One region of the Arthrobacter sp. CAN_A214 genome, then DNA from elsewhere that is predicted to be linked to it. Evidence: predicted binding sites of a transcription regulator. Region 1 holds the regulator's gene; the other holds the start of a gene.
What was found. The regulator HrcA, encoded in region 1, represses chaperone genes, less so after heat shock. The targets are predictions, from matches to a motif close to TTNGCACTCGNNNNNNNCGAGTGCNAA.
Positions count from the first base shown of each region.

Region 2: the regulator HrcA is predicted to act here: its motif matches at 2,095-2,121, upstream of groES (co-chaperone GroES).

Region 1 is NZ_JADOUU010000002.1:289,855-294,266, reverse strand. It holds gene dnaJ (molecular chaperone DnaJ) at 1-1,094, opposite strand, end outside; gene hrcA (heat-inducible transcriptional repressor HrcA) at 1,250-2,263, opposite strand; gene IWX65_RS03240 (DUF3097 domain-containing protein) at 2,453-3,307, shown strand; gene IWX65_RS03235 (DUF4870 domain-containing protein) at 3,387-3,806, shown strand; gene hemW (radical SAM family heme chaperone HemW) at 3,870-4,412, opposite strand, start outside.
Region 2 is NZ_JADOUU010000001.1:193,416-197,827, forward strand. It holds gene groL (chaperonin GroEL) at 1-1,587, opposite strand, end outside; gene groES (co-chaperone GroES) at 1,660-1,956, opposite strand; partial or broken gene IWX65_RS17620 (GAF domain-containing protein) at 2,209-2,430, shown strand; gene IWX65_RS17625 (ANTAR domain-containing protein) at 2,488-2,685, shown strand; gene IWX65_RS17630 (hypothetical protein) at 2,728-3,126, opposite strand; gene IWX65_RS00845 (GAF and ANTAR domain-containing protein) at 3,139-3,855, opposite strand; gene IWX65_RS00850 (class I SAM-dependent methyltransferase) at 4,057-4,412, shown strand, end outside.

The DNA of each region.
Region 1 (4,412 bases):
ACCCCGGAGCCGCTGGAAGCGAGCTGGCCGTCGGTATATTCCTCGCCGCGCAGGCCTGCAAGCTTGCGCAGCAGCTCCTCCTGCTCAGCATCGAGGTTCCTCGGCGTTTCGACATTGAGGTGAACCCGCAGATCGCCGCGGCCGCTGCCCCGCAGGTGGGTGACTCCGAGGCCGCGGAGCGTCAAAATTTCGCCGGACTGTGTCCCGGCCTTGATGGCAAGCTCCTGGTCGCCGTCAAACGTGTCGAGCCGGACCGACGTCCCGAGGGAAGCCGCGGTCATGGGGACGCTCAGTGTGACATGGAGGTCGTCGCCCTCGCGCAGGAACGTCGAGTCGGTGTTGACCCGGATCTCCACGTACAGGTCACCCTGCGGTCCGCCGGCGGTTCCCGCCTCACCCTGGCCCGACAGCTGGATGCGCGTCCCGGTGGCGACGCCCGCGGGCACCTTGATGGTCAGGGTGCGGCGCGCGCGGATGCGTCCATCGCCGCTGCACTCATGGCAAGGGTTGGGAATGACCGTCCCGAACCCCTGGCAGGAGCCGCAGGGCGCGGTCGTCATCACTTGCCCGAGAATGGACCGGACTGCACGCTGGACCTGACCGGAACCTCCGCAGATGTCGCAGGTGCGTGGCGACGTGCCGGGCTGGCAGCAGCTTCCGTCACAGGTGGGGCACACGGCCGCGGTGTCGACGTCGATCTTCTTGTTGGTGCCGAAGACGGCGTCCTTCAGATCGATACGGACGTTGATCAGGGCATCCTGGCCACGGCGCATGCGTGAGGGCGGCCCGCCCTGGCCGCTTTGGCCGCCGAAGAACGTCTCGAAAATGTCCTGGAAGGCGAATCCGGAACCGGAGTAGCCGCCACCGAACCCGGTGTCGGTTCCGTTCTCATTGCCGGTGGTGTCATAGACCCTGCGCTTCTGCGGGTCGGCCAGCACCTCGTAGGCGTGCGTGACGCGCTTGAACTCCTCGGCGGCGTCCGGCCCTGAATTCACGTCGGGGTGGAGCTTCCGGGCCAGCTTTCGGTAGGCCTTCTTGATTTCCTCTCCGCTGGCACCCTGCGCCACACCGAGAACTTCATAGTGATTACTCACTCCTGCACATCACTTCCTGTTGACGAACTGTTCATCCTGCAACCCGCGGCGTGTCCCGCAGAATTTCGGTCTCTGTTCTGACTGTTTCCTCTATCAACCGGCGACGGGCCGCGTTCCTTCCCGACACCGGTCGCGCGGCACGAAGTTCCTCTGCGCTATTCCTCGAGGATCCGCGAGAGATATCGTGCCACTGCGCGCACAGCCGCCATGGTGGTGGGGTAATCCATCCGCGTCGGGCCGAGGATCCCCAGCTTCGCCCCGGAATCGGGCCCGTACCCCGTCGCGATGACGGAGGCTTCCGAAAGACCGCCGTAGGGGTTCTCGCTGCCGATCCGCACCGAGACTCCCCGGTAGTCCTGCTCCATCTCCGACAGGAGGCGCAGCATGACCACCTGTTCCTCGAGCGCTTCGAGTACGGGGCCGATACTGAGGGGGAAATCGACGGTCGACCGCGCCAGATTCGCTGTTCCGGCCAGCACGATGCGGTCCTCCCGCCCGAGTCCGGCCAGGTGCTCGAGTGATTTCAGCAGTGCACCGCCGGCATGGCGCAGGTGCTGCGGCAAGACCTGCGCCGCGTGCGCGAGCTCGGCGGGCAGGGCCGTCAGCCGGACCCCGGACACCGCGCCGAGGATGCGCTGTTTAAGGTCCGCGAGTTCCGCTTCCTGAAGTGTTCCGGGAACGGGTACCACCCGCTGCTGGACCGTTCCATTGGTGGCGATCAGCACCACCAGGACCTGCTGCGGTGCGAGCAGCACGATCTCGATGTGCCTTACCGCCGCACCGCCGAGCCGGGGAAACTGCACCACCGCCACCTGGTTGGTCAGTTGGGCGAGGATGCGGACAGTGCGGTCGACGACGTCGTCGAGATCCTCCGCACCCTCGAGCAGTGCCTGGATGGCGCGTTTCTCGGGAGCCGAGAGCGGCTTCACCTCCGAGATGCGATCGACGAAGAGCCGATAGCCCTTGTCCGTGGGGATCCTGCCCGAGCTCGTGTGGGGCGCAGTAATCAGCCCCTCCTCCTCGAGGACGGCCATGTCGTTCCGAATGGTGGCGGAGGAGACGCCGAGGCCATGGCGGTCGACGAGGGCCTTGGAGCCTACCGGCTCCCGCGAATGGACATAATCCTCAACGATGGCCCGCAGCACTTCCAGACGCCGTGGCTCACTCATCCTTCATCACCTCCAGGACACTTATCCGGCATTTCCGCCGGCACCGGAAACGATTGGCACTCAACACACCCAAGTGCCAAGTCTAGTACGTCTGCGCGGATTGTTAGCATTGGAAAATCCGGCCCGGCCCCGGAACAGGGTAAATAGCGCCGGACGAATACCACCGGAAAATGGAAGCGAGATACAGCAGTGGCCGACTACGCCTGGGGGGCACAGGACATTTCCGTGCCCGCGCGCACCGAGTTGCCGGAGGTGGCGGCTGCTGCGGGCCTGGTGCTCGAGGACGTGCAGACCGGATTCGTCGGCGCGGTGGTGCGCGTGGAGAAGTCCGGGGGGCTCCACGTGATGGTCCTCGAGGACCGGAAGCTGCGGCACAGGACCTTCCGGCTGGGGCACGGATTCCTCCTCGACGGTAACCCGGTCCGTGTTACTGCACCTACGAAGGCAGCGCCTGCCGGACCTCAGCGCACGGCCTCGGGGTCGGTGCGGGTCGAGGGCGGCCGCGCAAGGACGGCCAAGGCGAGCCGCATCTGGGTGGAGGGCAAGCACGACGCCGAACTGGTGGAGAAGGTCTGGGGAGACGACCTCCGGCACGAGGGGATCGTCGTGGAACCCCTCCATGGCATCGACGACCTCGAGGGAGCGGTCCGTGCTTTCTCACCGGGCCCCGGCCGACGCCTCGGAATCCTGGTGGACCACCTCCTCCCGGGCACCAAGGAGTCCCGGCTCGCGGAGCAGGCGATGGCTCAGCGCGGCGCCGCCGGCTCCGTGCTCATCGTGGGACACCCCTATGTGGATGTGTGGCAGGCAGTGAAGCCCGGCGCCCTGGGCCTCGCCGCCTGGCCCGTGGTGCCACGCCACCAGGACTGGAAGACCGGTATCCTCGCCGGACTGGGCTGGCCGCACTCAGACTCCGCTGACGTTGCCAGAGGGTGGAAGAGAATCCTCGGGAGTGTCACCACCTATGCCGACGTCGAGGCGTCACTCCTGGGGCGGGTGGAGGAGGTCATCGACTTCCTGACGGCGCCCCAGGCCGGAATTTGACAGACTCCCGCCTGGATCCAAAGTATCCTTGGGGAAACGGTTCGAATGGGAAGTCCCGCCGCGCAGCAAAGGAAGAACGTTGTCCAACACCGCCGACAGGCATCAGCACACCGGCCCTGACGAGGGCCGGTCCGCGTTCGAGGGCTCTCCGGCAAACGCGCTTCCACTCACGGCTTCCGAGGACCGGCAGTTCGCCACCCTCGCCCATTTCGGCGGCATCCTCGGCTTCGTGCCGTCGCTGCTGATCTACCTGATCTTCAAGGACCGTGGCCCGTTTACGGCGCAGGAGTCCAAAGAGGCGTTGAACTTCACTCTTCCGCCCACGATACTCGCCCTTGCTACGTGGCTCCTGTCCCTCCTGCCTGCTGTAGGTGGAGTCTTCGCGGTTGTCAACGCCCTGATCTGGGTGGCCATCGCCATGTGCTCGGTCACGGCCGGAATCCAGGTCAACCGGGGCAGGCCGTATCGCTACGCCCTCAACCTGCGCCTTCTTTCCTAGGTTCGCGAAACGCCGGGCCGTCGGCGAAATGCGGAGCGCGGGTCGGCCTCAGAAGGCCCGTCTTCAGTCCGGCAGCAGCCGGCGTACGACGGCGTCGGCAAGGAGTCGTCCGCCGTCCGTCAGTCGGACCAGACCCCGAAACGCGTCGACGGGTTCGACCAGGCGGTCGGCAATGAGCCCGGCCACTGCCCGCCTGCCCTCGGGTTCCAGCGTGGCGGTGGGCAGTCCTTCCCGCAACCTGACTCGTAGCATCACATCCTCGACGTACCGGTCGCGGGCCGAGAGCACTTCCCGTCCGGCAGCCGGCGAACTTCCGGCGTCAAGTGCCGCAGCGTAGGCGCGGGGGTGCTTGGCGTTCCACCAGCGCACGCCGCCCACATGGGAATGGGCACCGGGGCCTATCCCCCACCAGTCGTCGCCCTTCCAGTACGCGAGGTTATGGCGGCACTGGTCATCGACACTCAGCGCCCAGTTGCTCACCTCGTACCAGTGCAGGCCGCCTGCGCCGAGCTTCTCGTCTGCCACGGCGTACTTGTCCGCGTGGTCGTCGTCGTCGATGGCCGGGACCTCTCCCCGGCGGATCCGGCCGGCGAGTTTGGTGCCCTC
Region 2 (4,412 bases), on a different contig from region 1:
GTCGCTCTCCTCGGGCTTTTCGACCACCAGTGTTTCGGTGGTCAGCACGAGGGCAGCGATCGAGGCTGCATTGCGCAGCGCCGAACGGGTGACCTTCACGGGGTCGATGATGCCCGCGTCCACCAGGTTCTCGTACTCGCCGGTGGCAGCGTTGAAACCGAAGCCGACTTCGAGGTCCGTGACACGCGCAACCACCACGTAGCCCTCGTGTCCGGCATTCTCCGCGATCCAGCGCAGGGGCTGGGCGAGTGCCCGGCGCACGAGACCGACGGCCGTGGCGGCGTCGCCCTCGAGTGCAAGGACGTTGGGGTCGGTGTCGAGCGCCTTGCCGGCGTGAACCAGCGCGGAACCGCCACCTGCAACGATGCCCTCTTCGAGAGCTGCTCGGGTGGAGGAGACAGCATCCTCGATACGGTGCTTCTTCTCCTTGAGCTCCACCTCGGTGGCTGCGCCGACCTTGATGACTCCCACTCCGCCGGCGAGCTTCGCCAGACGTTCCTGGAGCTTCTCGCGGTCCCAATCGGAATCGGTGCGCTCAACCTCGGCGCGGATCTGGGCGACGCGGTCGGCGACGTCGGATTCGCTGCCGATGCCGTCCACAATGGTCGTCGTGTCCTTGGTGACCGTGATGCGGCGAGCGGAGCCCAGCACCTCAAGGCCCACCTGATCGAGCTTCAGGCCGAGATCCGGAGATACGACCTGCGCGCCCGTCAGTGTCGCAATGTCCTGCAGCATCGCCTTGCGGCGGTCGCCGAAGCCGGGTGCCTTGACGGCAACCACGTTCAGCGTGCCGCGGATCTTGTTCACCACGAGGGTCGAGAGCGCTTCGCCATCGATGTCCTCGGCGATGATGAACAGCGGCTTTCCTGCCTGCAGCGCCTTCTCGAGCAACGGCAGGAACTCCTGCAGCGACGAGATCTTGCCCGAGTTGATCAGGATCAGCGCATCTTCGAGCACTGCTTCCTGGCGCTCGGCGTCGGTGACGAAGTACGGCGAGAGGTAGCCCTTGTCGAACTGCATCCCTTCGGTGAGGACGAGCTCGGTCTGCGTCGAGGATGACTCCTCGATGGTGATGACGCCGTCCTTGCCGACCTTCTCGAAGGCCTCGGCGAGCAGGTCGCCCACCTCGGTGCTCTGCGCGGAGATCGAGGCGACGTTGGCGGTCTGCTGGCCGACGACTTCCCGGGCGTTCTCGAGGAGGCGCGCGGCTACTGCCTCGACTGCCACCTCGATACCGTGCTTGAGCTGGCCGGGAGCTGCGCCCGCAGCAACGTTCCGCAGACCCTCCTTGACCAGGGCCTGAGCCAGCACGGTTGCCGTGGTGGTTCCGTCACCGGCAACGTCATTCGTCTTGGTCGCTACTTCCTTGGCCAGCTGCGCACCAAGGTTCTCGTAGGGATCGTCCAGTTCGATCTCGCGGGCGATCGTCACACCGTCGTTGGTGATCGTGGGAGCACCCCACTTCTTGTCCAGCACGACGTTGCGGCCGCGCGGACCGAGCGTCACCTTGACGGTGTTCGCCAGCTTGTCCACGCCGGCCTCGAGGGCACGGCGGGCGGCATCGTTGAATTCCAACTGCTTTGCCATTGTTGATTCCTTTCAGGCTTGTGCAGCGAGAAAAACCCCGGCCAGTCGAGGCCGGGGTTCCTCTCAGATGGACTACTTAACGACGATCGCCAGAACGTCGCGAGCGGAAAGGACCAGGTATTCCTGGCCTGCATGCTTGACTTCGGTTCCGCCGTACTTCGAGTAGATGACGATGTCACCCTCGGCGACGTCGACGGGGACGCGGTTGCCGTTGTCGTCAACGCGTCCCGGCCCAACTGCTACGACTTCGCCCTCCTGGGGCTTTTCCTTGGCGGTATCCGGGATGACCAGACCGGAAGCAGTGGTCTGCTCGGCTTCCAGTGGGCGGACAACAATACGATCCTCGAGAGGCTTAATAGAGACCGACACTCGGGCTCTCCTTTGCATTCGTTACTAATGGAATGTGGCCGTCGGGATGGCGCTGACCGTCGTCGCGGTGCCAGCTGGCGCTTCCCTCGGGGTTAGCACCCTCCTACTGAGAGTGCTAACCCCGACTTTATGCATTCGTTAGCACTCGGTCAAGGCGAGTGCCAGAGAACGAGCGCCGGGGCCGGCAGGACAGGCCCGCCGAACGCGGTGAAATGCCATTGATACAGTCGCTCAGCAGTCGGACAGCAGAGGGCGGCGCTGGAAGGCAGGGCCTACCTCGTCCAGGACTTCCAGGAAGACGATTGGTTTCCCGGCTACAGCCAGGCCATCGCCGAGCATGGAATCCGGTCGGCCCTGGCGCTACCCATTCACCTGCAAGGTGACACCCGGTCGGCATTGACCATCTACTCACCGAATGCGTCCGCTTTCGACTCCTCAGCGGTTGCCGCTGCGCAGGGAGTCGCGAGCGAGGCGTCAGCCTCCCTGCGCCTGACCATCCGCATCACCCGCCTGACCGATTCAGGAGAGAACCTGAGGGCGGCGATGGAATCGCGAACCGCCATCGACCTGGCGGCAGGAGTGTTCATGGCACAGAGCCGGTGCAGCCAGGACGCTGCGATGGCCATTCTCAAAGCCGCTTCGAATACCCGCAATACCAAACTCCGCGATGTCGAGGCGGCGGTCCTTGCCTCAGTCGGACAGGACTCAGTGACCACGCACTTCAGTTGACGGACCCCGGCAGGTCGCGGACGGGCGGGAAGACCCGGATCGTCAGCGGCCGTCCGTATTTCCGCGCTCCGCGTTGCTGTCAGTGGACTCCAGTCCCTGCGGGCCTGCTTCTCCGGAACCGTTCAGCTGATCCCCGGAAAATGTACTGTGGGTACCGCGGTCATCGACGTCCGATTCGATGCCATTCTCCTGGTCGTCGCTGTAGGGTGCGCGCAGGGGCGGCGGAAGTTCGTCGATCAGCTCGTTCGCCGCATGGGCGAGGAGGTCCCGCTGCAACGGGGGCAGGAGAATCAGTCCGCTGAGGTAGGCCTCCACCTCGTATTCACCGACCCTGCCGCCGATCGCGAAGAACCGGAGCCACAGTTCGCCGACCGTGTACCCCGCCTGTTTCACGGCCGCTGCAAGCAACAGGTGCTGATCTTCCTCCCCAGTGGAGCCCATCGAACCTACTCCTTACGATTCCGGACCGGTCAGGTGGTCCACCAGCTGTTGGGCGGCTTCATCCATCGTAATCTTCAGGCGCTTGGCCCTTTCGATGATTTCCGTGTGCGCCTGTTCCTCCGCCATACCCCGTCCGCCCATGAGTATTCCCTTGGCCAGACCGATCACGTCCCTTGTCCGAAGGGCCGCAAGGAGCTCATCGGTGATCTGCTGCGGCGTTTCAGTGGTCTGCACGTGACCCAGGAGGGCTGCAGCGGGAACGGCAAAACGGAGGAGCAGGGCCTCGGTGGCGGCATCGAAGGCGGAAGGCTCAGCTGAATACACTTTGATCGCCCCAAGATGATCCTGCCCGCGCAAGAGGGGGACACTGACGCAGGACCGCACCGGCCCCTGGGAAACTGCAGCGTTCCACTTCCGCCAACGGGGCTCCGTACGGGTATCGTCGATGCGCATGGGCTCGCCGGTCGCCCAGGCGCTCAGGCACGGGCCCTCACCCAGCTCGTACTGCATGTCGTCAGCCTGACTGACCAGGGCATCGGTGGAACCGGTGCTGATCCGCTGACCGTTCCGGACCAGGGTGACCCCGGCACCGATTGCTCCCGGAATTCCCTCCTTCGCGGCCTCGGCGAGGAGATCAACGGCATGGTTGACGGTCTCCGCGGTGAGGAGGAGACCCTTGACCCGCCCGAAGACGACTTCGATCTCGTTGAGGGATGAATTGGTTGCCACGGACGGCCTTACAATTTGAAGAGCCGCGCGCTCTTGCCCGGCAGGTGGAGGCCCTCTGCTGGACCCTGCTGATCCGAACGAATCCGCCAGGTTCAGTATTACCAGTCTAGCCTCTGCGAAGGTTCACGGGTGAAAAAGCGCCCCGATCCGACAGGTATCCGAAAGGGGTCCGGACCGTCTCTGTCGCCTAGGCTGGAGCCCATGGCCACCGACAACATCGCCCCGATCCTGACGCCTGAGGGGTGGGAGCTGCTGAACTCGCTCGGCCCGTATTCCGAAGAGGAAAGCCTCCGCCTGAGTGAGCAGCTGCGGAAGGCAGGGCACCCCCCCGATGTCGTCTCCGCAGCCCTCACGCAGTCACGGCTGCGGGCGAAGGCGCGGGCGAAGTTCGGCCCCTTCGCCGAGCGCATGCTCTTCACTACCGCCGGGCTGGAACAGGCCACGCGCCTGAGTGTGGCAGCCCGGCATGCCCAGCGCTTCGTCGAAGCCTCCCTGGTGCGCGTGGCCGACCTCGGGTGCGGACTCGGAGCAGACAGCATGGCCCTGGCCACGCTCGA